Regions from separate parts of the Arthrobacter sp. 01N444 genome, predicted to be linked through region 3. Evidence: predicted binding sites of a transcription regulator. Region 3 holds the regulator's gene; each other region holds the start of a gene.
What was found. The regulator LexA, encoded in region 3, represses DNA repair genes until DNA is damaged. The targets are predictions, from matches to a motif close to TCGAACANNTGTTCGA.
Positions count from the first base shown of each region.

Region 1: a site for LexA is predicted at 6,564-6,579, ahead of AC1DKN_RS14115 (DUF6504 family protein). Genes of this name have one in related genera too.
Region 2: a site for LexA is predicted at 7,940-7,955, ahead of AC1DKN_RS06805 (LexA family protein). Genes of this name have one in related genera too.

Region 1 is NZ_JBFTRB010000012.1:29,696-39,600, forward strand. Features, by position in the region: gene AC1DKN_RS14100 (HIT family protein) at 1-455, opposite strand, end outside; gene thrS (threonine--tRNA ligase) at 475-2,484, opposite strand; gene AC1DKN_RS14110 (DNA polymerase III subunit alpha) at 2,614-6,126, opposite strand; gene AC1DKN_RS14115 (DUF6504 family protein) at 6,123-6,458, opposite strand; gene AC1DKN_RS14120 (hypothetical protein) at 6,662-7,048, shown strand; gene AC1DKN_RS14125 (chorismate mutase) at 7,056-7,382, opposite strand; gene AC1DKN_RS14130 (VOC family protein) at 7,397-7,819, shown strand; gene AC1DKN_RS14135 (SOS response-associated peptidase) at 7,888-8,634, opposite strand; gene AC1DKN_RS14140 (mycoredoxin) at 8,895-9,152, shown strand; gene AC1DKN_RS14145 (S-(hydroxymethyl)mycothiol dehydrogenase) at 9,285-9,905, shown strand, end outside.
Region 2 is NZ_JBFTRB010000004.1:101,989-111,893, forward strand. Features, by position in the region: gene AC1DKN_RS06765 (glycoside hydrolase family 15 protein) at 1-1,855, opposite strand, end outside; gene AC1DKN_RS06770 (VOC family protein) at 2,195-2,638, shown strand; gene AC1DKN_RS06775 (amidohydrolase family protein) at 3,277-4,242, shown strand; gene AC1DKN_RS06780 (dihydrofolate reductase family protein) at 4,685-5,275, shown strand; gene AC1DKN_RS06785 (dihydrofolate reductase family protein) at 5,362-5,466, opposite strand; gene AC1DKN_RS06790 (histidine phosphatase family protein) at 5,671-6,363, shown strand; gene AC1DKN_RS06795 (DUF3090 domain-containing protein) at 6,388-6,942, shown strand; gene AC1DKN_RS06800 (SCO1664 family protein) at 6,942-7,709, shown strand; gene AC1DKN_RS06805 (LexA family protein) at 7,969-8,400, shown strand; gene AC1DKN_RS06810 (Y-family DNA polymerase) at 8,409-9,707, shown strand; gene AC1DKN_RS06815 (hypothetical protein) at 9,751-9,905, shown strand, end outside.
Region 3 is NZ_JBFTRB010000018.1:51,043-60,947, reverse strand. Features, by position in the region: gene miaA (tRNA (adenosine(37)-N6)-dimethylallyltransferase MiaA) at 1-41, shown strand, start outside; gene dapF (diaminopimelate epimerase) at 93-1,046, shown strand; gene AC1DKN_RS17370 (class I SAM-dependent methyltransferase) at 1,027-1,641, opposite strand; gene hflX (GTPase HflX) at 2,214-3,812, shown strand; gene AC1DKN_RS17360 (ATP-dependent DNA helicase) at 3,805-5,940, shown strand; gene lexA (transcriptional repressor LexA) at 6,053-6,802, opposite strand; gene AC1DKN_RS17350 (LysM peptidoglycan-binding domain-containing protein) at 7,335-7,739, shown strand; gene AC1DKN_RS17345 (histidinol-phosphate transaminase) at 7,808-8,926, shown strand; gene hisB (imidazoleglycerol-phosphate dehydratase HisB) at 8,998-9,624, shown strand; gene hisH (imidazole glycerol phosphate synthase subunit HisH) at 9,621-9,905, shown strand, end outside.

The DNA of each region.
Region 1 (9,905 bases), on a different contig from region 3:
TGCAGATGGCCGGCGATGCCCGCCCCGCCGGTGACGCCCTGGTTCATGCCCAGGTTGAAACCGGAAGGGTTGGCGACTTTGCGCAGCACCCGCATGGCCGTCTGGGTCAGTTCGGCGAATTCCGCCGTTTCCTCGACCGTGAGGTCCGTGTAGTCCGGGATGTGCCGGTAGGGGCAGACCAGCAGGTGGCCCGGGTTGTACGGAAAGAGGTTCAGCACCACGTAGCTCGTCCTTCCCCGGTAGACGATCAGGGAGTCCTCATCGCCCCGCTCGGGCGCGGCGCAGAACGGGCAGTCGTCCGGGTTCTTGAACTGATGCTGGCCGCCCTTGATGTACGCCATCCGGTGCGGCGTCCACAGGCGCTGGAAAGCGTCCGGGACCCCGGCCAGGCTGAAGTCGTCCGTCACGGCGTGGTCGCCCGGATACTCCGGCCCGGCCCCTGTGGTTTCCTGCACGCGCTGCCCTTCCGTCTGCCTAGCTGGTCCGGTTTCGGACAGCGTCGACGATCCGCTGTACGGCCTCGGACACGGGCACGCCGTTGTCCTGGCTGCCGTCGCGGAAGCGGAAGGACACGGCACCCGCCTCGGCATCGTCCCCGCCGGCGATCAGCACGAACGGGACCTTGTCCTTGCTGGCCGTGCGGATCTTCTTCGGGAAACGGTCCGAGGAGATGTCCACCTCGGCGCGGATGCCGGCCGCCTTGAGCTGGTCCACAACGTCGAACATGTAGTCGTTGAATGCCTCCGCCACCGGGATGCCCACCACCTGGACCGGTGCCAGCCAGGCGGGGAAGGCACCGGCGTAGTGCTCGGTGAGCACGCCCATGAAGCGCTCCACCGAGCCAAACAGGGCGCGGTGGATCATCACGGGCCGCTGCCGGGTGCCGTCGGCGGCCTGGAACTCGAGTTCGAAGCGTTCGGGCAAGTTGAAGTCCAGCTGGATGGTGGACATCTGCCAGGTTCGGCCGAGCGCGTCCTTGGTCTGGACGGAAATCTTGGGGCCGTAGAATGCCGCTCCGCCCGGATCCGGGATGAGCTCGAGCCCGGAGGCTTCGGCCACCTCGGCGAGGGTGCGGGTGGCTTCGTCCCATGTGGCGTCGTCGCCTACAAACTTGTCCTCGTTCTTGGTGGAGAGCTCGAGGTAGAAGTCGTCCAGGCCATAGTCCTTGAGCAGGCCGAGGACGAAGTTCAGCGTGCTGGTGAGCTCGTCCTTCATCTGCTCGCGGGTGCAGTAGATGTGGGCGTCGTCCTGGGTCATGCCCCGGACGCGGGTCAGGCCGTGCACCACGCCGGACTTCTCGTAGCGGTAGACCGAGCCGAACTCGAAGAGCCGCAGCGGCAGTTCGCGGTAGGAGCGGCCGCGGGACCGGAAGATCAGGTTGTGCATGGGGCAGTTCATCGGCTTGAGGTAGTAGTCCTGGCCGGGCTTGCGCACGGTGCCGTCCTCGTTCAGTTCCGCGTCGATGTGCATTGCCGGGAACATGCCCTCGCGGTACCAGTCCAGGTGGCCGGAGACTTCGTAGAGGTGGCCTTTGGTGATGTGCGGGGTGTAGACGAAGTCGTAGCCGGCATCGACGTGGCGCTGGCGGGAGTAGTCCTCCATGGCCTTGCGGATGATGCCGCCCTTGGGGTGGAAGACCGGCAGACCGGAGCCGAGCTCGTCCGGGAAGGAGAACAGGTCCAGCTCCGCGCCGAGCTTGCGGTGGTCGCGGCGCTCGGCCTCGGCAATGCGCTCCTGGTAGGCCTTGAGCGCGTCCTTGGTGGGCCAGGCGGTGCCGTAGATGCGCTGCAGCTGCTGGTTGTTCTGGTTGCCCAGCCAGTAGGCGGCCGAGGAGCGGGTCAGGGCAAAGGCGTTGGAGATCAGCTTGGTGTTCGGCAGGTGCGGGCCGCGGCACAGATCGCACCAGATGCTGTCGCCGCTCTTGCGGTCCACGTTGTCGTAAATGGTGATGTCGCCGGCGCCGACCTCGACGTTGACGCCCTCGCCGGCCTCGGCGGCGTCATTCTTCCTGCCCAGCAGTTCGAGCTTGTAGGGCTCGTCCTTCATCGCTTCGCGGGCCTCGTCCTCGGACACCACGCGGCGAACGAACTTCTGGTTCTGGTTGATGATCTTCTGCATCATCTTTTCGAGCTGGCGGAGGTCTTCCGGGGTGAACGGTTCCGCGACGTCGAAGTCGAAGTAGAAGCCGTCCGTGATGTAGGGGCCGATGCCGAGCTTGGCGTCGGGGCGCAGCTGCTGCACGGCCTGGGCCATGACGTGGGCCGTGGAGTGGCGCAGGACGTTGAGCCCGTCCGGGGAATCAATGGTGACGGCCTCGACATTGGCGTCCTCGGGAAGGGGCTGGTCCAGGTCCTTCAACTCGCCGTTAACGCGGGCCACAACGACGTCGCGGCGCTCAAAGAAGAGTTCCGCGCCGGTGGTCCCGGTAGTCACCTTGGTCTCTTCGCCGTCGACGAGAAGGGTGATCTGCTGGGCATCTGACACGGGTGTCTCCTATTCAAAGTTAAGGCTTCGTAGCTTGTGGCGTACGGGGACCACAGCCAGCCTCGTCCATGCTATCGGTTTCTCCAGAGGCCAACCAACGCGCCACGAGCGAGCCGCACCGCCGGCCGGTCAGCCGCCCAGCCCGGTGATGGCGAGGTTCCTGCTGATCCCGTCCAGGGGGCTGGACAGGGGGCCGGACAGGTAAGGCTCCTGCCGGCCGGCGGCGCCGGGAGCCGATGCCGGAAACGGGAGGGTCTCCGGGCGGCTGAGGTCCCAGGCCATGGAGGCGCTGATGCTGATCCCCCGCGGCCCGGTCCGGCGGGTGGTGCCGCGGATCAGGAGCAGGCGGGTGCCGAACAGCAAGGGTCCGGACTGCTCCTGCGCCTCGTGGAAGAACACCGAATCCACACAGCCCGTGCCGTCGTCGACGCTGATGAACACCACCCGCCGGCCGCCCCTCATGGGCGGGGTCTGGGTGGCCACCCGGACCCCGGCCACCAGCACCTCCGTGCCGTTGCGCAGTCCCAGCAGCTTGTCCGCGGTGGTGACGCCCAGCCGGTCCAGCAGCGGGCGGTGGCTGGTCATGAGGTGCTCGCTGACGTCCACAGCCATCAGGTCCAGTTCCGCGCGGACGTTATCCACCATGCTGGGTGCGGGCAGTGCCGCCTTGAGGTTCGTCAACTCCACGTCCCCCAGCGGCAACGCCAGCTGGCCCTGAATGACTTCCACGCCCTTACGGAGGGGGCGGGCCTGGAGTTTTTGCAGGTGCTGGACAAGATCCGCCCGGTTGGCTTCTCCCCCGGACGCCCGGTGCAGCGAATCGAAGGCGCCCAGCTGGGCCAGTCGCTGGATGCTGGGCCGGCTGAGCCGCGACCTGGCCCTCAGGTCCGCCAGGGAGTCGTAGGGCTGGCCGGCCACAATCCGCTTCAGCTCGGCGCCGGAGAGCCCGAAGATGCCGTTCAGGCTCAGCCGGATGCCCAGCCTGCCCCGGTCTGGTCCGGATTCCACCCGCTCCACCCGGTACTCGGCCTGGCTCCGGTTGATGTCGAGGGGAAGGATGGGGATCCCCAGCCGGCGGGCCTCGGCCACGAGCAGGCGTTTGGGGTACATTCCGGGGTCGTGTTCCCACAGCCCGGCGAGGAACGCCTCCGGGTGGTGTGCCTTCAGCCAGGCCGACTGGTAGGTGGGCACGGCGAAGGCGGCTCCGTGGGCCTTGCAGAACCCGAAGCTGCCAAAGGCCTTCAGCGTGCCCCAGACCTTGTCCACCACCTCGGGACTGTAGTTCCGGGCCCGCGCCTCCTTCCGGAAAAACTCCTCCACCCTGGCTTCCAACACGTCGTTGCCCAGCGCACGGCGGAACTCGTCGGCCCTCGCCAGCCCGCACCCGGTCATGACGTCGAAGGTCTTGAGGATTTGTTCGTGGAAGACCGTGACCCCGTGGGTTTCCTGAAGGACAGGTTTGAGGTCCGGGTGCGGGTAGACCTCGGGGGCGAATCCGTGCCGGTGCTCCAGGAAGGGCCGGACCATGTCGGATTTCATCGGGCCTGGGCGGAACAGGGAAATGTCGATAATGAGGTCGTTGAACTCCCGGGGGGCCAACTTGCCGATCAGTTCGCGCTGGCCAGGGGACTCGATCTGGAAGCAGCCCAGGGTGTGGGTGCTGCGGATCAGTTCAAAGGTTGGCTCGTCGTCGAGCGGGACGGCGTTGAGGTCGATGTGCCCGTCCCCTGAGATGTAATCCGGCCCCGTCCCGTCCGGCCCGGCCGGATGCGCGCCGGCGGCCACCACCTCGGCCTTGGACGGGTGGAGCCGGATCACTTCCCGGACGGCGAAGGCCATGGCGCTCTGCATCCGGACGCCCAAGACATCGAGTTTGAGCATGCCCATGGGGTCCATGTCGTGCTTGTCGAACTGGCTCATGGGCAGGCCCAGGCCGCTGGGCTGGACGGGGGTGCGGTCCAGCAGGGTGGCATCGCCGAGGATGACGCCGCACGGGTGCATGGAGATGTGGCGGGGCAGCCGGTCCAGCCGCTCCGTGAGGTCCACCAGCAGGTCCAGCTGCTGGTTCTCGGAGAAGCCTCGCTGCTCCACCCGGTCCGCGAATTCCTTCAGCTCGGGTTTCTCCACGAGGGCTTCGCGGAAGTGCCGGGCCGAGAACCGCCACAGCTGCTTGGCGATTTCCCCGACCTCGCCGTCGTCCATGCCCAGGGCCAGGCCGGCATCGCGCACGGCACCGCGAGCGCGGTACCCGTTCTGCATGCTCATCAGCGTGACGCGTTCGGCGCCGAAGCGCTCAAAGATCTTCCGGTAGACGTTGTGCCGTTCGGCGCTTTCGACGTCGATGTCTATGTCCGGCAGCGTGGCGCGGTCGCGGGAGAGGAAGCGTTCAAAGATGAGGTCGTGCTGGAGCGGGTTCACCTGGCTGATGTCGATCAGGTAGTTGACCAGGCTGGAGGCGCCCGAACCGCGCGCGGCCGCCCGGACGCCCAGGGCCAGGATCATCCGGGAGACCTCTGCGACGGTCAGGAAGTACGAGGCGAAGCCCAGCGAGTCGATGATCCGGAGCTCATGCTCCAGCCTGGCCCTCAGCTGCTGTTCCCGCTGCCCGGAAATGCCCGGGAAGCGGCGGCCGATGCCGGCCTCACACCGCAGGGTCAGTTCGGCGAGCGCGTCGCCGTCGATCCCGATCACGGATGCCTCCGGGACCACGGGCTGTTTCCAGCCCATGTCGGCTTCCGGATCCATGCGGCAGCGGTCCGCGAGCGCCTCGGTCTGGGCCAGGAGCCGCTTGAAGTCCGCCGTGCCGTAGCCGGCGGCGTGGATGATCTCCTTGCCCAGCTGCAGCATCCGGGCCGCCGATTTGAGCCAGCCCTGCCCGTTGGGCTGCAGCAGCGGGGCGGCCGAGAGCTCGGGGAGGGATTTCAGTGTCCGAGCCGAGTCCAGCACATCGGCGGTGGCCGCGCCGTCCTCAGCCACGTACCGCACAGCGTTGCTCAGCACGGCGGGCACCCCGTGTTCTGCGGCGAGTTTGAGCATGCGCACCGCGTGGGCGGTGCTCAGCGGTTCCCCGGGCGGGCTGAGCTGGGACACAACCTCTGCCGCCAACGTTCCGGGGGGCATGGCGTCCAGCCATCGTTTGAACAGGGTGCGGGGCCGCAGGTAGCGCCGGCCGCCCATGGCCCGGCCGACGTCGGAGTCCGGGCCGATCAGCACTGTCAGGACCGGCTTCAGGGTTTCCGGGTGCAGGGTGCGGGAGGCCAGTTCCGCCCGGGTGACGGCCACCGGCACTATTCCCCCGGCCTTGCCCGTGGTGCGGGCATGGGCGTCGGAGATCAGCCGGCACAGCGCCCGGTAGCCGGCACCGTTGTTGTGTCCGTGCGCCAGCACGACGACGCGTCCCCCGAGCTGGGTGCGGTGGTCGCCGTCGTCGTCAAAGACTGCAAGGTCCACCCCGACGATTGCATCCAGCCCGGCTGCCATGCACGCCTTCAGGTGCTTGACGGTTCCGTACAGGCCGTCGCGGTCCGTGCAGGCCAGCGCGGTGGCGCCGTCAGCGGCAGCCGCGGCGGCAAGTTCCTCCGGCCAGGAGACGCCATAGTGGGCGCTGAACGCGGTGGAGACGTGCAGATGGGTGAAACTCATGCTGATTCGGGCTTCCGGAGGGGCTGCAGGGCGTCGTGGATCTTCAGGAGCCGCCACCGGCCGCTGCCGACATGCCGGGTCAGGTCAAGGGTGAGGGTGGAATCCGCGGCGTGATCCCCGGCCGCACGCACCTGGACCCGCCAGATCTCATGGTCCACCAGGCCTGGCCCGCTTCCGAGTGGCGCCCGGCGTTCCTCGGCCCACCATTGGCGGCGTTCGTACCAGCGGACGGGGTCCGCGCAGACCGTGTAGCGCCGGCCGGCCCAGTCGAGGCGCAGGGGCTGGCCCGAGGGCGTGCAGACGACATCCACGGACTCGCTGAAAATACCCACGTTGCCTCCCGACCCAGTCCGGGCTGGAGCCGGCCCAGTCCCCGCTTCGACTTCCTACGTCCATTCCGCATCCGGCGCCCGGAGTTCCAGGCCGCATGGATTTATTCGAACATATCTTCGAATAAAATCAGTCTACGACGGAGAGGCGACAAAACCCAGATCGGGGGGTGGACTCACGCAGGTACAGGTAGCAGGATTGAGCCATGAGCTCCCATAACGCACTCCTGAAGCACGTAAGCATCGCCGCCAAGGATCCAACCTTGGTGGCGACTTTTGATATAGACGGAAACATCCCCGGCCAGGGCGCCTACGTGGTGGGGCTCTTGGCAGCCACCCCGGACTATTCCCACCAGCGCAGGATGGGGATCGAGTTCATGAACGGCGAAGCCGTGTCCTTCTACTGCTTCAGCCACGACGGCACCGAGGAAAATTTCGACCTCAAGGGGGTCGAACACTCGGGCAACACCATTACCGGCCATTTCCCGCTTACGACTGTGCTTGGCCTGCCCAAGGGCCATCTCATGACGGCCTTCAGCGATTGTGACGGCCGGGACTACCAGGCCAACGTGCCTGTCGAAGAAGCCCTCTAGACAACTTCTAGGAGCTGGACTTGTACACTTCCAGCTCGAGCGTGATGAAGGCATCGATCATCGCCCGGTAGGTCTTCTCGACAAGTTCGACGTCGATGTCCTTCTTTTCCGCCGTGGCGCGGACGTGTTCGATGACCCGCTCCACACGCCCGGGCGCACGGACCTCGGCGCTGTCCGCCTTGAGGGTCCCGGCGATCCGGATCAGCCGTTCCCGGCGCCCGATCAAGGACACGATCTGCTCGTCCACCTCGTCAACAGCCACCCGCACGGCGGCGAGCTGTTCGCGGTCGGCCTGGGCGGCCTTGTCGTCTGCGTGATTTGTGGGCATGTGCATGACAGTATCGAAAGATGCAGCCACGAGTCGACTTCATATCGCTAGGTGTCCGCAGTGTTGACGCCTCACGCCGCTTCTACGTCGATGGCCTCGGATGGCCGGTCCACCGGGAAGTCCCCGGGCAGGTGCTCTTCATCCAGGTCAACCACGGCCTCATCCTCTCGCTCTGGGACGCGGGCCAAATGCAGACCGAGGCGGCCACCGATGCCCCTGCCGGCATTGCGTGCATCACGCTCAGCCACAACCTGGCCGGCACGGCGGACGTCGACCGGGTGATGGCCGAAGCCGGGACCGCGGGGGCCCGCATCGTTGCGGCACCGAAGACCCAGCCCTGGGGCGGCTACACCGGCTACTTCGCCGATCCCGACGGCTACCGCTGGGAGGTCGCCTTCAACCCCGACTGGTCGGTCAACGGCGGCGGCAAAGTAACGCTCTGACTCAGGTAACCAGTGCCGCCCCGTGCCTTGGCAGCCGCCGGGCAGCCGCCAGACAGGCCGGCGTACCGCTAGAACAGGCTCCCCACCGGCTGGATGAGTTCCGGTGAGTCATTCCTGACGTTCCCGACGGCGGTGCCGACGGCGTCGATCGTCCAGCCTTCCGCGACGTCGTGCGCGCCGGCCCGGACCAGATCCACGAGCCCGGCCGCATCATCGGCCTGCGGGTCCAGCCATGTCTGCATGGTCTCCCGGTTCATGGGCAGCGGAACCCTGTCATGCAGCGCGGTCAGCTCGGCCAGCATTCCCCCGGCGTAGCCCTCCGGCGGCGAGTCGGTGGTCATGATCGAGGTCGAGAGCATCCAGCGCTCCGGGTCACCCTCTGCCTTGGACGGGTCCCGCCACCATTCATAGAGTCCCGCGAAGACAATGGGGCGTCCGTCCTTGGGATGGACGTAGTAGGGCTGCTTGGTGCGGCCCTCGCCCTTCCACTCGTAGTAGCCATCCGCCGGGACGGCGCAGCGACGGGCGCGGGTCGCTTTCCGGAAGGCGGGCTTCTCCAGCACGGTCTCGCTGCGGGCATTGATCATCTTGGACCCGATGCCCGGGTCCTTGGCCCAGGACGGCACCAGGCCCCAGCGCGCAATGTGCAGTTGGCGGACCGGTTCTCCCTCCACAAGCCGTTCGAGCAGGATCGGCACATCAGCCGTCGGGGCCACGTTCCACGACGGCGGAATCGCGATCTCATCCTCCAGCCCGGCATCGAATTCGGCCAGCAGGTCTCCGACGGCCCGGGCCATCACGTAGCGTCCGCACATGGCATCAGCATGCCACCGCACCCATCCCGTGTCATCCGGGCTGCCGCCTGAGCCCGCCGAGGTCGCCGGAAACGTGCGAAGTCGCCGGAACTTTCCGGCGATTTCGCATCTTTACCGCGAGTTCGCGTCGGACGGCGAAGGGGGCAGCGCTCTCTGCGGGAATAGCGGGCTGCAGGGTACGGTTGTTGGCAGTGACGTACGACTTCAGTGGGCGCCCGGCCCGATACGCCGGCCCCATCCACTTACTTGAGGAGAACTTCGTGGACTTCACCCCCGAATCCGGCACCATCACTATGTTTTCGACCACGTGGTGCGGCTACTGCAACCGGCTGAAGAAGCAGCTGGACGCACAGGGCATCGGGTACACCGAGATCAACATCGAGGAAGTCGAAGGCACGGCCGATCTCGTCGAGCAGCTCAACGGAGGCAACCGCACCGTCCCCACCGTGCTGTTCCCCGACGGCACCGCCGCCACCAACCCCTCCGCAGCTGAGGTCAAGAGCCGGCTCGCCGCCTAGGCCCTTCCTGCATCCCAGGACACCACCAAACCACGACGGCGCGGCCTCCCAAGGGCCGCGCCGCCGCCCGTTGTGCCAGTAACCAGTAAGTTGTGCCAGCAATCCGCGTTCCAGAACAGAGGAGCTTGTTTCATGGTCCATAAAGTCAAAGCCGCAGTAGTCCGTTCCAAGAATGCCGACGTCACCCTGGAGACGATCCTGGTGCCGGACCCGGGCCCCGGCGAGGCCCTCGTGGACATCCTCACCTGCGGTGTCTGCCACACCGATCTGCACTACAAGCAGGGCGCCATCAACGACGACTTCCCCTTCCTGCTCGGCCACGAGGCCACCGGCGTTGTCAGTGCCGTGGGACCGGACGTCACCGAGGTCGCCCCCGGGGACCGCGTGGTGCTGAACTGGCGGGCCGTCTGCGGCGAGTGCCGGGCCTGCCGCCGGGGCCAGCCGCAGTACTGCTTCAATACCCACAACGCCACCCAGAAAATGACGCTGGAGGACGGCACCGAGCTGACGGCCGCGCTGGGCATCGGTGCCTTCGCCGAAAAGACCCTCGTAGCGGCCGGCCAGTGCACCAAGGTGGACGACGACGCCGATCCCGCCGCCGTCGGCCTGCTCGGCTGCGGCGTCATGGCAGGCATCGGCGCGGCGATCAACACCGGAAACGTCCAGCGCGGCGATTCGGTCGCCGTGATCGGCTGCGGCGGAGTCGGCACGGCGGCCGTCGCCGGCGCGGCGCTCGCCGGCGCCACCACCGTG
Region 2 (9,905 bases), on a different contig from region 3:
TGAGGGCCAGATGGGTGAATGCCTGTGGGAAGTTGCCGAGGTGACGGCCGCTCACCGGATCCAGCTCCTCAGCGTAGAGGCCCAAGGGACTGGCAAGGGACAGCAGACGTTCGCACAGTGCCTTGGCGCGTACCACCTCTCCGATCTCGACCAGGGCCGAGACGAGCCAGAACGAGCAGGTCGTGAAGGTCCCTTCGTCGCCGGTGAGACCGTCGTCGGTCTGCTCGGGACGGTAGCGCAGGACCAGTCCGTCCCGGGTGAGTTCATCGGCGATGGTCAAGACCGTGGCGCGCACGCGAGGATCGTTGATGGGCAGGAATCGGACGAGCGGAACAAGGAGAAGCGAGGCATCGAGGTTCCTTGTGCCGTAGGACTGGACGAACACGCCTCGGTCGTCGACACCATTGCGGCAGATGTCCTCATGAATCTCCGTGGCGACGGCGTCCCACTTTCGGGCGTAATCAGCCTGACCGTGCAGGCGCGCCAGCCGGGCACCACGATCCAGGGCGACCCAGCACATGAGCTTTGAGGATGTGAAGTGCTTCGGTTCGCCACGGACCTCCCAGATGCCGTGGTCGGCGTCCCGCCAGTGGGCGGCGGCTTGCTCGACCTGGCGGAGCAGGACGGGCCAGAGCGGCTCGGGAAGCTGGTCACGGGATTTGGCGTGGAGGTAGACGGAGTCCAGCATCATGCCCCAGACGTCGAGCTGGCGCTGGTGGGCGGCAGCGTTGCCGATCCGGACGGGGCGGGCGCCGTCGTAGCCGCCGAGTCCCTCGACAGTAACCTCGGGAAGGTCCCTTTCGCCGTCGATGCCGTACATGATCTGCAGGTCGTCCTCGGCGGCGACGTCGCGGATGAAAGCGAAGAAGTCGTCGGCTTCCCGGTCCAGGCCGAGGGTGTAGAGGGCCCAGAGCGCGAACGTGGAATCGCGCACCCATGTGTACCGGTAGTCCCAGTTCCGCTCTCCCCCGGGCGTCTCGGGCAGCGAGGTGGTAGGCGCCGCGACCAGAGCTCCAGTCGGCGCGTAGGTGAGGCCCTTCAACGTCAGCGCGCTGCGCTGCAGCTGCTCCCTCCACGGGTGGTCGGGGAACTCGCCCCCGGTGATCCATTGCCTCCAGAACTCAGTGGTCTGCCACTGCTTGCGCGTGGCTTCTTCCCAGGTCCGCGGCGGGGGCAGCGACCCCCAGGAGAGCGCGACAAAGGCCTGCTCGCCCTCGGTCATCCGGCTGCGGATGACCGCGATGGAGTCCTCAATGCCCAGCCGGCGGTCGGTAGTCAGATGCAGCACCGGATCCCCCTCATTGCCGCTGACGGTCACGGCCTCTCCGAATCCGGGGCTGGAGAACTCCCACCGTGCCCGGCGCTGGCCGTAGCCGAAGACCGGCTCGCACAGCACGGACAGCTCAACCGCACCGTTGACGCACCGGACGGTGCGCAGCAGGCAATGCTCGGCCTCGTAGTTCGTCGGCGGGCGGCGGTACCGGCCGGCCCTCTCGTCGGTGTGGTGCCACGGACCCATCACCAGAGCATCCCTCACGATCAGCCAGCCCGTCCTGGTCTGCCACGTGGTCTCCAGGATCAAGCTGCCGGGGAGATAGCGGCGCGCAGTGGGCTCACGGACGCCGTACGGCGCCACCTTGAAGCCACCCGCGGCGCGGTCGAGGATAGTGGAGAACACACTCGGTGAGTCGTGACGCGGCACGCACATCCACTCGACCTGCCCGCTCGATGCAATCAAGCAGTTGGCCTCACAGTCAGACAAAAACCCATAGTCGGCGATCGGCGGATACGGGCTCGTGCCGGCCCCGGGCCGCCGCCTCCCCTCCGCCCCTGACCGGGCGTCGATGCTCACCACCCCAGTATGTTCCCCTCAGGGTGGAAACGGGACCCCGGCTACCTGGACGGCTTCCTCCCCAACGGTCAGTGCTTCATCAACGGTCAGTGCTTCATCGCAGAGGACGACGGCGATGCGGCGGCGAAAATATCGTACGGCCGCCGGCCAAAGAGGCGCTGGACCTGAATTCCCTACATGGTCGATGGCCTCCTCGACCCGGGACAACGTTGACCCGCTCTGCCAACCCTTGGGATTGTTCAATCGGGGCGCTGAAGGATTTCGACGATGATTGTGCTAAGAATCCCCGTCGGCTCAGCAATTCCGATGGATCGACAAGATGAACAACGGAGGATTGATCTCATGTCACAGGTACGGCGTTTCGATCATGTTGGTATCACCGTTGCCGATCTCAAAGAGGTGACGGCGTTCTTCGTCGGGCTGGGCCTCGAGGTCGAGGGCGCGCCGATGTTCGTCGAGGGCGAGTTCCTCGACACGGTGATCGGCATCCCCGACTCACGTACGGAGATTGTCATGCTGCGGCCGCCCGACGGAGGTACCCGGCTGGAGCTTTCGAGCTTTGTCCGGCCCGACCACCAGCCTGGATCGCCCGCGGCGATGGCCAATGAGTTGGGGCTGCGCAACGTGGCCTTCGAGGTCGACGACCTCCAGGCGGTCGTCGACCGTCTGGCCGCGGACGGCTTCGGGCTGGTCGGCGACATCGGCCAGTACGAGCACCTCTGGCGCATGGCCTATGTGCGCGGCCCGGAGGGGATTATCGTGTCCCTGGCCGAGCGGATCGGCTGATTCGCCGTCCCTATCGGCCGGGCTCCGACACGCCAGCGGCACATGGCCTTGATGGCTCGTGGTGGCCCACAACGGCTGATCCATAGCTACGCCTTTGGTATAGCCAGTGTCGCTGCCCAGCGCTGTCCCACAGACGCTTCGATGCCTAGCGAATAGGTCTTGAGATGGCAGACCTCTAATTGGTTTTCCGAAGGAACAATATCGCTTGTTCCTTTCACGTGGGCTGGGCGGCATCTGTTCCGGTGTCCCTTCTCCCCCACCATGCCGTTGCTGCCAGTAGAGGCAAGCGGATAGGCCGGCCTATTGTGGCCGATCCGGCGGAACTCGGCTATGCCGCTTACTTTCGCGACCAGGACCTGTCCGTCTCCGGCACGTTCATTTATGCGCTCTAGCCTCTGCCGTCACCTGTCACCGCGCCCCCGGACGCGCGCTGACCACGGACAACCAGCAGGGCGGCTAAGAGAACGGATCCCAGCGCCCGCGGCCTTGGTACACAGGAGTTCGCTGAGCACCCAGTGACGGTCTAGCTCAGTCCCAGGCACCGTTCGGCGGTCTGCTCAGCGGTCGGATTTGCGAGTAGATTGTTCACATCCGCTGAGGGCCCGCATATCGGCGAAACGACGTGGACAAGGATCCGGATGGGCCGGCCGTACCGCATTGACACTCATCAGCACATCGTTCCGCCCGGGTATGCGCGCTGGATGCTTGAAAAGGGCATCCGCCCCGGCGGCATTGGCCTGCCGTCGTGGTCCGAGCGCTCAGCGTTGAAGTTCATGGACAGGCACGACGTGCAGACCGGCATCCTGTCCCTGTCCACTCCCGGCGTGTACTTCGGGGACGCTGCGGAGGCACGTCGGCGGGCGCGGGAGATCAACGAATACTGTGCAGAGGTGGTCGCGGCCCGGCCTGAGCGGTTCGGGTTCTTCGCGACGCTCACGCTGCCGGACGTGCAAGGCGCCCTGGCGGAGGCCCAGTACGCCCTGGACACCCTGCTCGCGGACGGGGTCGTATTGCTGGCCAACAACGCCGGCCGCTATCTGGGCGATCCTGGCTTTGAGCCTCTGCTGGAGTTCCTGCACCACCGGCGGGCCGTAGTGTTCGTCCACCCCGCTGAACTGCCCGGTCCGGCGGTGCCGGGCATACCCGCCTTTGCCGCAGATTTCATGCTCGACACGACCCGCACCGCTATCAGCCTGATCCTGTCCGGTGCGATGGAAAAGTTCTCGGGAATCAGGTTCATCCTGGCCCACGCGGGCGGCTTCGTGCCTTACATCGCCTACAGGATCCTGCTGACGATGCTCAACGATAAGGGCCTGGCCCTCAGCGCACTGGCGGCGCTGGGAGATAAGAAGCAGTCCATCTTGCGGCGGTTCTATTACGACGTGGCCCTATCCGCCAGCCCGGCGGCCCTGCCCAGCCTGCTTGAGGTAGCTGACCCGGGCACCATCACATACGGAACTGACTTCCCGTTCGCACCCTCTGCGGCGATCGATTTCCTGAATATGGAGTATGAGAATTATCCGCTGGACCCATCGGTGCGCGCGGCGATAGACCGCGGCAATGCCGAGGCGCTTTTTCCCCGGCTGAGGCCTGAGCAGACTTAGTTCATATTGTGCGCGTTGCGCTCCCTGGCAGGCGGGGTTCGGTGGAGACCTTCCTGTCTCTATGGCTCGACGCCGTTTTTCGCAGCGGGACCGTGCTCGTCTGGCGCTCTCCCCAGCGGCCTGGCGCAGCATGCCGCTGTCCGTTGCCGGCGAGATCGAGGAACGTCCAGGACTCAAGGCCATCGGCGTAGCGAGCGGGAGTGAATCGACGGAGAGGCCGCATGAATTGACGATGTCGGAGCCAGCGCCCCAGCATGCGACATTCACAAGGTTTCGCGCACCTCCGGCGTAAGAGACGCCCGTCGCTGATACGCAACGGCGAGCGCTGCTGGAGCTCGCCGAGTCGCCGGCGTCAGTGTTCCTCACGTATGGGCGGCAGGACAATGACAGCCACTGGGCACACCGCCTGACCCGAACCGCCGAGTGCTGGCATGATGGGCGCATGAGCAGTGTCACATGCGATCTGACTATTTCCCTCGACGGATTCGTTGCGGGCCCAAACCAAAGCATGACGGAACCCCTGGGGCGGGGCGGAGAACTCCTCCACAGGTGGATGTTCGAAGAAGCCGAGTCCAACGCAGCCGAGCTCGACGGCATCCTCGCCGCCGGCGCCTACATCATGGGCCGGAACATGTACGCCGGTCCCGGGGCATGGGATGAGCAGTGGCGGGGATGGTGGGGTGAGGAACCGCCCTATCACGCACCTGTGTTCGTTCTCACCCATCACCCCCGTGAGCCCTTGGAGATGGAGGGCGGCACAACGTTCAACTTCGTGGCCGATGGGATCGAATCGGCGTTGGCCCAGGCGCGGAAGGCCGCTGGCGGCAAGGACGTGGCCATAGCCGGAGGAGCACAGACCGCCCGACAATTCCTTTCGGCGGGGCTGATCGACGAGCTGCGGCTCCACATTGCGCCCATAGTCCTGGGAGCGGGTGAGCGGCTGCTGGACGGCGTGACGGACCTCAAGCTTGAGCCGACGGACGTCAGCGGTTCCCGCCTCGTTACCCACGTGCGCTATCGGGTAATCCGCTGACAGGCCAAAGGGTATGCCCTTAGAAGCCGTCCCCCGAGGAGCGGAGCAAGACCACGCCGTTGCCCGACGTCCGCGTGCCCTCGGGCCTAAGGTTCATCCGGACATCCGGGGGCCTCAAACAGCGGCCTCCCCTGCCCCAGGACCACGGGATGGACGAGAATTCGAAACTCGTCGACCACCCCATGCCGCATGAGTGTGGAGGCCAAATCGGCGCCGCCACGGGCGATCTCGCCCCCCCGGGCCGCACCTTCAGTTTCGCGATCTGTTCAGGAACGACGTCGTGAATCACCGTGGTATTCCAGCCCGCCTGCGTGAGGGTCCGCGAAAAGACGAACTGATAAGGCGCGACCCGGTACGGTGCACACCGCCGTCGATCGGGTGGTTAGGCTGGGTGGATGGCGACAGTTATTCTCGTGCGGCACGGCCGCACCACAGCCAATGCCACTGGACTGCTGGCCGGTCGGGCCGTCGGCGTCAGCCTGGACCAGATCGGGCGCGACCAGGCGGCTCTGACCGGAGACCGGCTCGCGGCCGTGCCCGTAGTCGGGGTGGTGTCGAGCCCTCTTGAGCGTTGTCAGCAGACCGCCCAGCTCATCCTCGATCGCCAGGCTGGCACGCCGTACGCGCCGGTCGATCTCGATCTCACCGAGTGCGATTACGGCCAGTGGCAGGGCCGCACGCTCAGTGATCTCGCGACCGAGGATTTGTGGCCGGTTGTGCAGTCGCAACCGTCCGCCGTCGTCTTTCCCGGCGGTGAATCCATGGCCGCGATGCAGGCTCGGTCGGTGGCAGCGATTCGACGCCACGATGCAGCCTTCGAAGCCGAGTACGGGCCAGGGGCCGTGTGGGTGGCGGTGAGTCACGGTGACATCATCAAGTCAATCCTCGCCGACGCGCTCGGCATGCACCTTGACCTGTTCCAGCGTATTAACGTGGGCCCCGCCTCCGTATCGATCGTGCGCTACGGCGCTAGTCGGCCGAGCGTCTACGCGACCAACACCGACGCGGGTGACCTGTCGTGGCTGTCGAACGGCATCCACTCTGGCGATGCGCCGGTGGGCGGCGGTGCAGGGCAGAAAGCGCCATGAACCTCATGTGCCTAAAATACTGACATGCCTACACGTGTTCACGAGTTTGCCTGGCCTGATCGAATCGTCGTCGGCACCATTGGCCTTCCAGGGGCGCGCACGTTCTACCTGCAGGTGCGCGCAGGGTCGCAGATCGTGAGTATTGCCCTGGAGAAGCAGCAGTCGGCTCTGCTCGCGGAGAAGATCGACGAAATTCTCGACCAGCTCATCACCGTCGAGGGCAACCCCTTCAGCGTTCCCGCGAGCACTCCCATTGAACTTGTCGACAATGACCAGCTCGAGGCCGTTCAGGAGCAGTTTCGCACCGGCGCCATGAGCTTAGGTTGGGACCCAACCACGGCCCAGGTCGTAATAGAGGCCTACCCCATCGCCGATGTCGATGCTGATGACAACGAGGAACCGCTTGATGAGGACGGCGCTAACGAGCCCGAGATGCTGCTGGTGCGAATGCCGGTTGGCACCGCCCGCGCATTCGCCAAGCGCACCCGTGAGATCGTGGGCGCCGGGCGTCCGACGTGCTCGCTCTGCGGTTACCCCATAGACGCCGACGGGCACATCTGCACCCTTCCCGAGGTCTGATGCCAGCGCCGGACCTAGCGACCGCCGAGCTGACGCTCACCGGCCGCATCACGACGGCTTCAAACGCTACATTTCTGGGCAGCATCGGCGACATGGTGGTCGTCTATAAGCCGATAGCAGGCGAAAGTCCGCTGTGGGATTTTCCCCACGGCACCCTGGCTCACCGGGAGGTGGCGGCCTACCTGGTCTCGCAGGTCTTAGGCTGGGACGTCGTGCCGCACACCTGGCTGCGCGATGGTCCGATGGGCGAAGGAATGGTGCAGCTCTGGCAGGAGCAAGACCCCGCCCAAAGCGCCGTGAACCTGGTCGCGACGGACCAGGTTCCGGAGACGGGCTGGAAACACGTTCTCGAGGGACGGGATGAGAACGGAAGGATGGTCGCCCTCGTGCACGAAGACTCGCCGGCGCTCAGACGCATGGCGGTGTTCGACATGGTCGTCAACAACGCCGACCGCAAAGGCGACCACATTCTTGCCATGACGGACGGACACCGGCACGGCGTGGACCATGGGCTCACCTTTCACCGTGACCACAAGCTGCGCACGGTGCTGTGGGGATGGCTGGGAGACGCTCTGACCGCCGAGGAACGCGACGGCATCGATCGTGTCAGCGAAGGACTGCGCGGTGGGCTGGGCCGAAACCTGGCGGACTTGCTCAGCGCCGAAGAAATCGCATCGCTCGCCGCGCGCTGCGCACGGTTGCGCTTGGCCGGGCGGTTTCCGGCTCCGAGCGGTGAGATGTCGGCGGTGCCCTGGCCGTTGTTCTAAGGGAATCACGGCTCAACTGTCAGAATTTGGCTGCCCAAACGCCGATAACAGCGCCTACGCTCAACCAAGCCCGCGGGCCCCACCTTCCGCAGACGACGCGCCGAGCGTCCCATATACAGCACCCCTTCAGTCAGGTGTTGCGATGTTGAGGAGAAACCGCGCTGCCCACGCAGCCGAGGGATATGGGCAGAGTCCAACTTTTGTCGGCCCATCCGGCTACACTGAATGTATCGAACATATATTCGAATAAGGGTGTGTTGTGGGCGTTGTTGTCGGTCCCCGCGTGATAGACGCGGGCATGTCGTTGCTGTCGGTGCTGATCTCTCCGGTCCCCGTCGCGGCCGGGTATCCATCGCCGGCGCAGGACTACTTTGATGGGCGGATTGACCTGAACGAGCATCTGATCAAGGACATCACCAGCACGTACGTCGTGCGGGTCTCCGGAGACTCGATGGAACGCGCCGGCATCAGCGACGGGGATGAACTGATCGTCAACCGGGCCCTGGAACCCAAGGACGGGTCCGTAGTCATAGCCGTCCTGGACGGAGAATTGACCATCAAGCGGCTGCGGATCACGGCCGCCGGCGTCGTGCTGCAGGCGGAGAATCCGTCCTACCCGGACATCCGCGTTCCGTCCGTGTCGGATCTGGTCATCTGGGGCGTCGCGACCCGCTGCCTGCACCATGTTTGAGGCACACCATGTCTAAGCCCTCCCCGATGCGGCGGATGCCGCAGATCGCGCACGTGGATGTGAACTGCTTCTACGCCTCGGCCGAGCGGGCATTCGACCCGTCCCTCGAAGGCCGGCCCGTCGTCGTACTGTCCAACAACGACGGGTGCGCCGTCACCCGGTCCCCGGAAGCCAAGGCTCTCGGCATCGGCCTCGGTGAACCATGGTTCAAACTCGCCCCGCGGGCGAAGGAGTGGGGACTTGTTGCCCTCTCGAGCAACTACGAGCTTTACGGGGACATCAGCGCCCGGGTGATGGAACTGCTGGGCCGCTACAGCGCTTGGTTGGAGGTTTACAGCATCGACGAGGCCTTCCTGGGCGTCAAAGGCGCGCCGGAGGACCTGCTGGTCCTGGGCCAGACCATGAAGGCAGCCGTGCGGCGCAACGTGGGGGTTCCGGTCTGCGTCGGGATCGCCGGGACCAAGACCCTCGCGAAACTGGCCAACAAATGGGCAAAGCACAACCCGGCCTTCGACGGGGTCTGCCACTGGGACTCCGTGCCCGCCGCCACCAGGGAAGCGCTGATGGGCCGGCTGTCTGTGATCGAAATCTGGGGCGTCGCGACGCGCCTGACCAAACGCCTCAACGCCTTAGGGCTTCAGTGCATCCTTGACCTGTCCCGGGCCGACCCGGTGATGATCCGGGACCGCTTCTCCGTGGTCATGATGCGCACCGTCCTGGAGCTGCAGGGCACGCCGTGCATCCCGATGGAGGAAGAACGGATCGGCCGGGACCAGCTCATCTTCTCGCGCTCCTTCGCCACCCCCATCACCACCGCCGCCGGCATGCGGCAGGTCCTGTCCGTCTACGGCCAGCAGGCATCGGCACGGCTGGCCAAATACAGCCTCCAGGCCAAGGTCCTCACCGCCTTCGCCGGCACCTCGCACTTCAACCCGAACGACACCTCCTACCCCTCGGTGTGCGTGCCGCTGCCGATGCCCACCGCCGATCCCGTCCTGCTCACCCGGGCCGCCCACGCCCTCCTGCCCCACATCCAGGAAGGCATCAAATACGCCCGGGCCGGCATCATGGTCACCGACCTGCGGCCCACCGGCAACCAGGCACCGCTGGCCCTGTTCCAGAATCCGCACGAGGAACGCCACATCGGAACCCTCCTGGAAGATGTGACCCGCCGATACGGGCGCGGCTCCATCGGCCTCGGCCACGCCGGCATACGGGGCGGGCCGGACTGGACCATGAAACGGGGCATGCTCTCCCCCCGCTACACCACCCATTGGGACGAACTCCCCCTCGTCAAAGCCGCCTAACGCCACCACGCCCCCGCAGCACCGCACCACGAAAGACCACCCCATGACCCTCAGCACCGAAAACCCCACACGAGCCCTTGACCTTCAAGTCCGGCTCGACCCGGCAGGCAAGCCCCTTGCCATCCGGCACGACGGACGGATCTGGCTTGTCGATCCGGCCACCGAATCCCGGCACTGGATCAGCGGTGACGCCGGGCG
Region 3 (9,905 bases):
CCGGCCTCTGCCGGGCGACGCCGGTTCTGCCTCCGGCGTAGCGCTTGGGTCACGGTGCCGGAGCGGTCGGGGCGGAACGGTAACCTTGGAGCATGGACGAATCCCAAGCCGTAGCCGCTGACCGTACTGCCGGCGATACCGCCCCGCTGAGCGGCCTGAAGTTTTCCAAAGGCCACGGAACGGGCAACGACTTTGTCCTGATCGCAGACCCCAACGGCGCGCTCGAGTTGAGCCCGGAGCACGTCGCGGCGCTCTGTGACCGGCACCGTGGCATCGGCGGCGACGGCCTGATCCGGGCCGTGCCTTCCCGGCTCCTGCCCGAGGGGCAGCAATTGCTGACCGCGCACCCCGATGCCGAGTGGTTCATGGACTACCGCAACGGCGACGGCTCGCTCTCTGAGATGTGCGGAAACGGAGTCCGCGTCTTTGTGCACTTCCTCATCGCCGAAGGCCTCGTGGACCTGCCGGCCGGCGAATCGCTCGTCATTGGAACCCGGGGCGGTGCCAAGACGATCGTCCGGACGGCTGCGGGCTACGCCGTGGACATGGGCCCCTGGGAATTCATTTTCCCGGGCGAGGCGACCGCGCGGGCCATGGACTCGCTGGTCAGCGCCGACGGGCTCGAAGTCGCACGGCCCGCCCTCTCCGTCAGCATGGGCAACCCGCACACTGTCGTGGCCCTGGCCGAAACAGCCGAACTGGAGGCCACGCAGCTGTTCACGGCCCCCCGGGTGGACCCGACGCCGCCGCACGGCACCAACGTCGAATTCGTTGTGCCCTCCGAACCACTGGTCCACGACGGCACCGGCACCATCACCATGCGGGTCCACGAGCGCGGAGTGGGGGAGACCCAGTCATGCGGCACGGGCGCCTGCGCCGCCGCCGTCGCGATTCGCCACTGGGCCGGCCAGGGCGCACCGGACGCGTGGAACGTCCACGTCCCCGGCGGCGTCGTCGGCGTGAAATTCTTCCTGGGCCCGGAGGGGCACGAACACGTCGAACTCAGCGGCCCGGCCGTGATCGTCGCTAGCGGGACGCTTTCCTGATTCGAAGGATCCGGAACGACTTCGACGTGCTCTCCCGGGTCACGCTGAAGCTGGCGTCGAGCTCCGCCGAGAGCCAGCGCTGCAGCGAGTCCGAGCCGAGGTTCTTCTGGACCACGAGCCAGGCCGATCCGCCCGGCGCCAGCCTGGGAATCCACAGGCGCAGGAGGGCATGAAGCTCATCCTTGCCGATCCTGATCGGCGGGTTGGACCAGATGGTGTCAAAGCGCAGGTCGGGGTCCACGGCGTCCGGCGTGCTGGCGGATACGTTGTGCAGCCCCAACAGCCCGGCGTTTTCATTGGTCAGGGTCACGCAGCGTTCGTTCACGTCCACCGCGTAGACCTGGGCGTGCGGTGCCCGCAGGGCCATGGTCAGGGCGATCGGTCCCCAGCCGCAGCCGATATCCAGCAGGTTGCCCTGCGGCGACGGCGCCGGGACGTCGGCCAGCAGCACGGCCGTTCCCTTGTCGATCCCGTCCGGGCTGAAGATCCCCGAGGACGTCTGCAGCCGGCGCGTCTCACCGGCAAGATCCACAGTGAGCGGCTTACGGGTAAAGGGCCCGGCCGGCTGGGCGCTGAAATAGTGTGCAGACTCCATAATGGGCCAGATTAGTTCGCGGCCAGCCCGTATGGGAAACCGGGTGGGAGCGCCAGCGTCTGCTACGCTACAAAACATGATCTTGATCTCCAAGTAGCCGGCACGGGTCCCGTCCCGTCCTTGTCAGGGACGCCGAGGGACTCCGTAGCGATGCAGGTAAACGCCTTCCGCTGAGTGCGCCATTGCAGGGGTGAGTTTTCTCACCCGCGGGCGCCCGCACCACTTGGAATCCAGCCATTTCCCAGGCACCGTGTTTTGCTGGCACAGTTTTCGAGCACCCTGCTCCCTGGCCCGCTCCCGGGCCCGGCGTGGCGGAGGCACCTACCTCAACGTGTTTGCACCGGCACCGGCACCGCCCACACAGCCAGTGTCCCCGCAGCCAGGCGCCGTAGCCGCCTCTACCGTCCCCAGCCACCGCTCCGCACAGAGCCAGCCCCGCCCCGGCGCCGTTGCCGTTGCCGCAGGCATTCCAGGAGGCCCGCATGACCCCCCGCCGTCAGCCCAGCGCGAATACCGCCCCACAGAGCAACAATCGGCACTATTCTGAAAGTGCCGAACCTTTAAAGGAGACCATGACCAGCCACCCCAACACCGGACCCGATTCAGCAGCCCAGGACATGAGCCCTGAAGAGATTCAAGCTGTAATCGACCGGATCCTTTCCAAGGACACCCCCGCCCCAGGCCGCGGCGGCGGCACCGGCCATGGCACCGCCGCCGGTGCTGGCACCAGCAGCCCGACGTCGGTGCTCGGCAAGGCGCAGGCCATCTCCCGCCTGGACGAGGTGTACACCAACTTCGACGGCGACCAGCAGGACCTTGAGGAACGGCACGCACTGCGCCGCAAGGCCGGCCTGTCCACCGAGCTCGAAGACGTCACCGAGGTCGAATACCGGCAGTTGCGCCTTGAGCGCGTCGTCCTGGCCGGCCTCTGGACCGAGGGCACCCTCGCGGACGCGGAGAACTCCCTGCGTGAACTTGCCGCCCTCGCTGAGACGGCCGGCTCCGAGGTCCTCGACGGGCTCGTCCAGCGGCGTGCCAAGCCCGATCCCGGGACTTTCCTAGGCTCCGGCAAGGCACAGGAGCTGAAAGCCATCGTGATGTCCACCGGCGCCGACACCGTCGTCGTCGACGCCGAATTGGCCCCGTCCCAGCGTCGCGGGCTGGAGGACATCGTCAAGGTCAAGGTCATTGACCGTACAGCGCTGATCCTGGACATCTTCGCCCAGCACGCCAAGAGCCGTGAAGGCAAGGCCCAGGTGGAGCTCGCCCAGCTCGAATACCTGCTCCCGCGCCTGCGCGGCTGGGGTGAATCGATGTCCCGCCAGGCCGGTGGCCAGGTGGGCGGAGCCGGTGCCGGCATGGGCTCGCGTGGTCCCGGTGAGACCAAGATCGAACTGGACCGCCGCCGGATCCGCACCCGGATGGCCAAGCTGCGGCGCGAAATCGCCGCCATGAAGCCTGCCCGGGAAACGAAGCGCGCCAACCGCCGTCGTAATGCCGTGCCCTCTGTCGCCATCGCCGGGTACACCAACGCCGGGAAGTCCTCGCTGCTGAACCGGCTGACCGACGCAGGGGTGCTGGTGGAAAACGCCCTGTTCGCCACCCTGGACCCCACCGTCCGCAAGGCCGAAACCGCTGACGGGCTGGGATACACCCTGGCCGACACCGTGGGCTTTGTCCGTTCCCTGCCCACCCAGCTCGTGGAGGCATTCCGCTCTACGCTGGAAGAGGTCGCCGACTCTGACCTGATCCTGCATGTCGTGGACGTCTCGCACCCGGATCCGGAAGGCCAGATCGCGGCTGTCCGGACGGTCTTCAGCGAAGTCGACGCGCGCAAGGTTCCGGAAATCATTGTCCTGAACAAGGCCGACGCCGCTGACCCGTTCGTGGTCGAACGGCTAAAGCAGCGCGAGCCGCGCCACGTGGTGGTCTCGGCCCGCACCGGCGAAGGCATTCCGGAACTGCTCAAGGCCATCAGCGACGGCATTCCGCGGCCCAGCGTGAAGCTTGAGCTGCTCATCCCGTACAACCGCGGGGATCTGATCAGCAAGCTCCACGAGAGCGACGCCGAGATCCTCAGCCTCGACCACGAGGAAACCGGGACCCGTGCCGTGGTGATGGTGCGTGAAGGACTCGCCGCCGAACTGGATCCCTTCATCAGCAATGACTGAGGCTGCGGTGACCAGGACCGACGCCGATCCAGCTCATGCCGAACCAGCCGACGCCGGGCCGGCCGAAACTGACACCGGCGCCGGTTCGGGTGCCGGCGCGGCCGGCGAGGAGTTTGTTGTTAAGCTGCTCGACCGTGCCGTGTCCGGCATGGGCGGGCAGAGCCGCGATGGCCAGCACGAAATGGCCCGGCAGGTGGCGCGCGCGATAGACAGCGGTGATCACCTGCTGGTCCAGGCCGGCACCGGCACCGGCAAGTCGCTGGCCTACCTGATTCCGCTGATCGCGCATTCGCTGACCAGCAACAAGCCCACGCTGGTCTCCACCGCCACCCTGGCGCTGCAAACGCAGATTGTGGGCCGTGACCTGCCCAGGCTGCTTAAGACCATCACCCCTGCCCTGGAGCGGCCCGTCAAGGTCGCCCTGGTCAAGGGCCGGTCCAACTACGTCTGCCGGCACAAACTCGAGGGCGGCTTCCCGTCCGAAGAACCTTCCGAGGGACAGCTGTTTTCCCTCGGCGAGGACACGTCCGTGCCGCACTTCGCCGCCGCACTTGGCGGGCCGTCCTCCCAGCTGGGCAAGGAAGTTGTCCGGCTGCGCGAATGGGCCGAGGAGACCGCCACGGGGGACCGCGACGAGCTCATGCCGGGCGTCACGGACCGGGCCTGGCGCCAGGTCTCGGTCACCTCCATGGAGTGCCTCGGCGCGCAAAAATGCCCGCTCGCGGCCGAATGCTTCAGCGAGCTGGCACGGCAGAACGCCGCCGATGCCGACGTCGTGGTCACCAACCACGCCATGCTCGCCGTCAGTGCCTTCGAAGGCCTGGCGGTGCTGCCCGAGTACGACGTCGTCGTGGTGGATGAAGCACACGAACTTCAGGACCGCGTCACGGGCGCGGTCTCGGGCCAGCTCTCCGTGGCGATGGTGCACGCCGCCGCGTCCGGGGCCCGGAAGCACACGGGCATCACCGTGGATGCGCTGAACAATGCCGCCGCCCACCTGGAGCTCGCCATCGATGGCGTCCCCAGCGGGCTGATGCCCAACGGCCTGAACAGCGAGCAGCTGGACTGCATCGACCAGCTGCGCGACGCCTGCCGCGCCGCCCTTTCCGATTCCAAGGGGGACAGCTCCGTGTCGGCGGACGGCGGACGGCAGCTGGCCCGCTCGCGCCTCATGGTCATCCTGGAGCTCTGTGAACGCCTCCTGGCCGCGCGCGAAAACCGCGAAGTCGTGTGGTTCTCCCGCAACAGCAGCTTCGACCCGGCGCAGGGCTACTCCCAGCCGGACGAGAGCGCGCCGGCGTTGATCAATGTTGCCCCGCTGAGCGTCGCAGGGCGCTTGCGCGAGGGCCTGTTCGCGGACCACACCGTCATCCTGACCTCGGCCACACTGGCCATTGGCGCTGCCTTCGAACCCGCCGCCGGCGGCCTGGGCCTGGTTGGCAACGGCGCCCCGAGCTGGACCGGCGTCGACGTCGGCTCCCCGTTCGACTACCCGAAGCAGGGCATCCTCTACGTAGCCCGGCACCTGCCCAAACCCGGCCGCGGAACGTCCCCCGAGGCCCTGGACGAACTCGAGAAGCTGATCCGCGCCTCCGGCGGAGGCGCCCTGTGCCTGTTCTCCTCGCGGCGCGCCGCAGAGGAAGCAGCCGAGGCCATGCGGCCCCGGGTGGGCCTCAGCATCCTGTGCCAGGGGGAGTCGACCATGACGGCGCTCGTGCGGCAGTTTGCCGACGAACCTGACACGTGTTTGTTCGGAACCATGTCCCTCTGGCAGGGCGTCGACGTCCCTGGCGTGTCCTGCCGGCTGGTGGTCATCGACCGGATTCCCTTCCCGCGGCCGGACGACCCGCTGATGACGGCACGTTCGCGGGCCGTGGCCCAGGCCGGCGGCAATGGCTTCATGGCCGTCTCGGCCACGCACGCCGCCATCCGCCTCGCGCAGGGCGCCGGACGGCTGATCCGCTCGACCTCGGATAAGGGCGTGGTGGCAGTGCTGGATTCGCGGCTCTCCACGGAGCGTTACGGCGGCTTCCTGCGCGCCGCGCTGCCGCCGTTCTGGCCCACCACCGATTCATCGATTGCCATGGCAGCCCTGAAGCGCCTGGCGAAAGACTCCGCGAAAGCTTAAGTCCCAAACCGGGGCCGTCACCCTGCGCCGGAAATCCGCCGCGGGGTGGCCGCTCCGAACTGGCAGCATGCCCCGCATGGCTAAGGGGAGCGCAGTTTAGAGCGAGCGCAGTTTAGAGGGAGCGCAGTACCGATACGACCTTGCCCATGATGACGGCGTGGTCGCCCAGGATGGGCTCGTACTGGGTGTTTTGCGGCAACAGCCACGTGTGGCCGTCCCGCTGGCGGAAGGTCTTGACCGTGGCTTCGTCGTCCAGCAGGGCGGCGACGATATCGCCGTTCACGGCATCACCCTGGCGGCGGACAACCACCCAGTCGCCGTCGCAGATGGCGGCGTCGATCATCGAGTCGCCGGCCACCTTGAGCATGAAGAGTTCGCCATGGCCCACGAGTTGGCGGGGCAGCGGCATGACGTCCTCCACCACCTGGTCCGCGAGGATCGGCCCGCCGGCGGCGATGCGTCCGACGAACGGCACCATTGCCGTGTCAGTGGCGCTGGCGAGCTCGGTTACCGACAGGCCGCCGACGGCCCGCAAGGGGCTGGACTTCTCGATACCAGATATCGGTGTGGCCCCCTCGTCCAGGGTCAGCGGCATGAGCACTTCCATGGCCCGGGGCCGCTTCGGATCACGCCGCAGGTAGCCAAGCTTTTCCAGTTGGGAGAGCTGGTGGGTCACGCTCGACAGGCTGGCGAGACCGACGGTGTCTCCGATTTCGCGCATGGACGGCGGGTAGCCCTTGTCCGTGACGGACCGCTGGATGGTCTCCAGGATTTTCTTTTGCCGGACGGTGAGGCTCTTGGGGGCCCGGGCGGGCTGCGGGCTCCGTGGGGTGGCCCTGCCGCCGGTGGCTTGTGCTGCCATGTTCGCCAACGCCTTTCCGTTCCGCCCGGCTGCCGTGGCTGCTGTCACCGGGAACTTCCGGCCTGAAATGTCAGACCCTGCTGATCAACTACGAATGAATTCCCACTGGTAGTTCGAAAGTGGGAGTTCGAAAGTGGTTGTCCTGTCCCTCAAAAATAGGCCAGCCGCAGACCTTTTTCAAACATTTGTTCTAGCGAGTCTCGACATCGTTCGTTAGTAAGTGCTAAAACAGAACTAGCAAGATTCGAATATGTGTTCGATTCCGACGATCTGGGTTCGCAGGCAATGTTCGGTTCTATGTTCGAAGGTTCGGCCGGTTGGCGGCGAGTACGTGAGTACGCCGGGCGGCAACTTATGGTCCAGGAGGGCTCAGTTCATGTCAGTTTCAAGCGCGTTTGACGGCACTAACATTCAGGGCGTCACGACCCGCCACCGTGGTGTTGGTCCGGGTGGCGCAGCGGATCGCCGCAGCATCGGACACGGCAGCATCGGACAAGGCGGCCTCGCCCAAAGTGGTTCCAGTCACGGCAACGTGTACCCGCTCAACGCCAGGCGCCGCGGCTCCGCGCCGTCGCGGGCGCAGCAAGGAGCCGCCGCCGCGGTTTCCGGCGGCCGGACCAAGCAGCCGCCGCTTCGGCTCACCCGGCGCGGACGCTTCGTCTTTTTCGGCGTCCCCCTGATTCTGCTGGCGGCGTTCATCCTGTCCTTCAGCGGATTCCTCAACGCTCCCGCGAAAGCGGCAGATTCCGCAGACCAGCTCTCGGTGACGCCGACCGTATCCGTCACAGTCCAACCGGGGGAGTCCCTCTGGGCCATTGCCGGGTCGGTGGCCCCGGAGCGCGATCCCCGCGATGTTGTGGCCGATATCGTGCAGTTGAACAATCTGGACGCCGCGCGTGTGATGCCGGGCCAGCAACTGTTTGTTCCGTCCAAGTAGCCACCCCCGGGTGCCGTCGCGGGCGTCACAGTTTCAGCGCCCGTCCCGCTACCACTTAAACTGGTCACGTGACTGACCAGCTTGAGCGCCTCAACCGACTGCCCCTCCGAACCAATCTGCGTGGCCTGCGTCCGTATGGCGCGCCGCAGCTGGACGTCCCCATCCTGCTCAACGTCAACGAGAACACCCATGGGGTCCCGGCCGATGTCCGCGCCGCGATTACCGAAGCCGTGAGCGCCGCCGCTGCCGGGCTGAACCGCTATCCGGACCGCGAATTCACCGAATTGCGCGAAGCCCTCGCCGAATACCTTGGCCATGGGCTGGACGCGGAGAACATCTGGGCCGCGAATGGTTCCAACGAAGTCCTTCAGCAAATCCTCCAGGCCTTCGGAGGCCCTGGCCGGACGGCCCTCGGGTTCCCTCCCACGTATTCGATGTACCCGCTGCTGGCCTCCGGCACGGATACGGAGTACGTCGTCGGGGTCCGCGCGTCCGACTATGGGCTCAGCGCGGAATCGGCGGCACAGCAAGTCCGCGAGCTTCAGCCCAACATTGTCTTCCTCTGTTCCCCGAACAACCCGACCGGCACGGGGCTGGGCCTTGATGTGGTCGAGGCCGTTTATGAGGCCGGCGAGGCCAGCCAGACCATCGTGATCGTTGACGAGGCCTATCACGAGTTCGCCCACGACGGCACGCCCAGTGCCCTCACCCTGCTGCCTGGCCGGGAGCGGCTCATCGTCTCGCGCACCATGAGCAAGGCCTTCGCCCTCGCGGGTGCGCGGCTCGGCTACATGGCCGCGGCCCCGGAGGTCGCGGATGCCCTGCGCCTGGTGCGTCTCCCGTACCACCTCTCCGCCATCACCCAGGCTGCGGCCCTGGCTGCCCTGCGCCACCGGGAGGCGCTCATGGCGGACGTCGAGGACATCAAGCGCCAGCGCGACCGGATCGTGTCGGAACTGACGCGGTTGGGCTTGACCCCGGCCGCGTCTGATTCCAACTACGTGTTCTTCGGCGGCCTCGAGAACCCCCATGAGGTTTGGCAGCGCATGCTGGACGCCGGTGTCCTCATCCGCGACGTCGGTATTCCGGGGCACCTGCGCGTCACCGCCGGCACTGAGACAGAAACCACAGCCTTCCTGGAGGCACTTGAACTCATCCTGGCCGGCTCCGCAAAGCCGCAGGCCTAGACTTGGTGGGGAGCCCAATCGTCCCCGCCAGATTGCCCAACACCCTGCCTTCTTCCAAAGGACACATCTACATGAGCACCACCGGATCCACCGCCGCCGAGGGCCGGACCGCACGCATGGAACGGACCACCAGCGAGTCCTCGGTCCTGGTCGAGATCAACCTGGACGGCACCGGCGTTTCAGACATCAGCACGTCGGTCCCGTTCTACGACCACATGCTGACGGCCCTCAGCAAGCACTCCTTGATCGACATGACCGTCAAGGCCACCGGCGACACCCACATCGATGTCCACCACACTGTCGAGGACGTGGCCATCACTTTCGGCGAGGTTCTGCGGACCGCTCTGGGCAACAAAGCCGGGATCCGCCGCTTTGGCGAGGCGACCGTTCCCCTCGATGAGGCCCTCGCGCAAGCTGTCGTGGACGTCTCCGGCCGTCCCTACCTGGTCCACGCCGGCGAGCCGGCAGGCCAGGAATACCACCTGATCGGCGGCCACTTTACGGGCTCCCTGACCCGCCACGTCTTCGAGGCGATCACCCTTCACGCCGGGATCTGCCTGCACATGAACGTCACTGCCGGGCGTGACCCCCACCACATCGTCGAGGCCCAGTTCAAGGCCTTTGCCCGTGCCCTGCGCGCAGCCGTCGAGCCGGATCCCCGCGTCGAGGGCATCCCGTCGACAAAGGGTGCTTTGTGACCGGCCCGGTGCTCCGCGACGGGGCCATCATCGACCCCGCCGCCGCGGCCAAGCCGGTCTCCCCGCAGGGAAAGCCCACAGTTACGGTGCTGGACTACGGCTCCGGGAATGTCCGGTCCGCCGTCCGCGCGCTGGAGCGGGCCGGCGCCGAAGTCATCCTCAGCTCCAAGCCTGAGGATGTCCTCAATGCCGACGGCCTCGTCGTCCCCGGTGTCGGCGCCTTCGAAACCGTCATGCGCGAACTCAAGGCCGTTGACGCCATCCGCATGATCGGCCGCCGT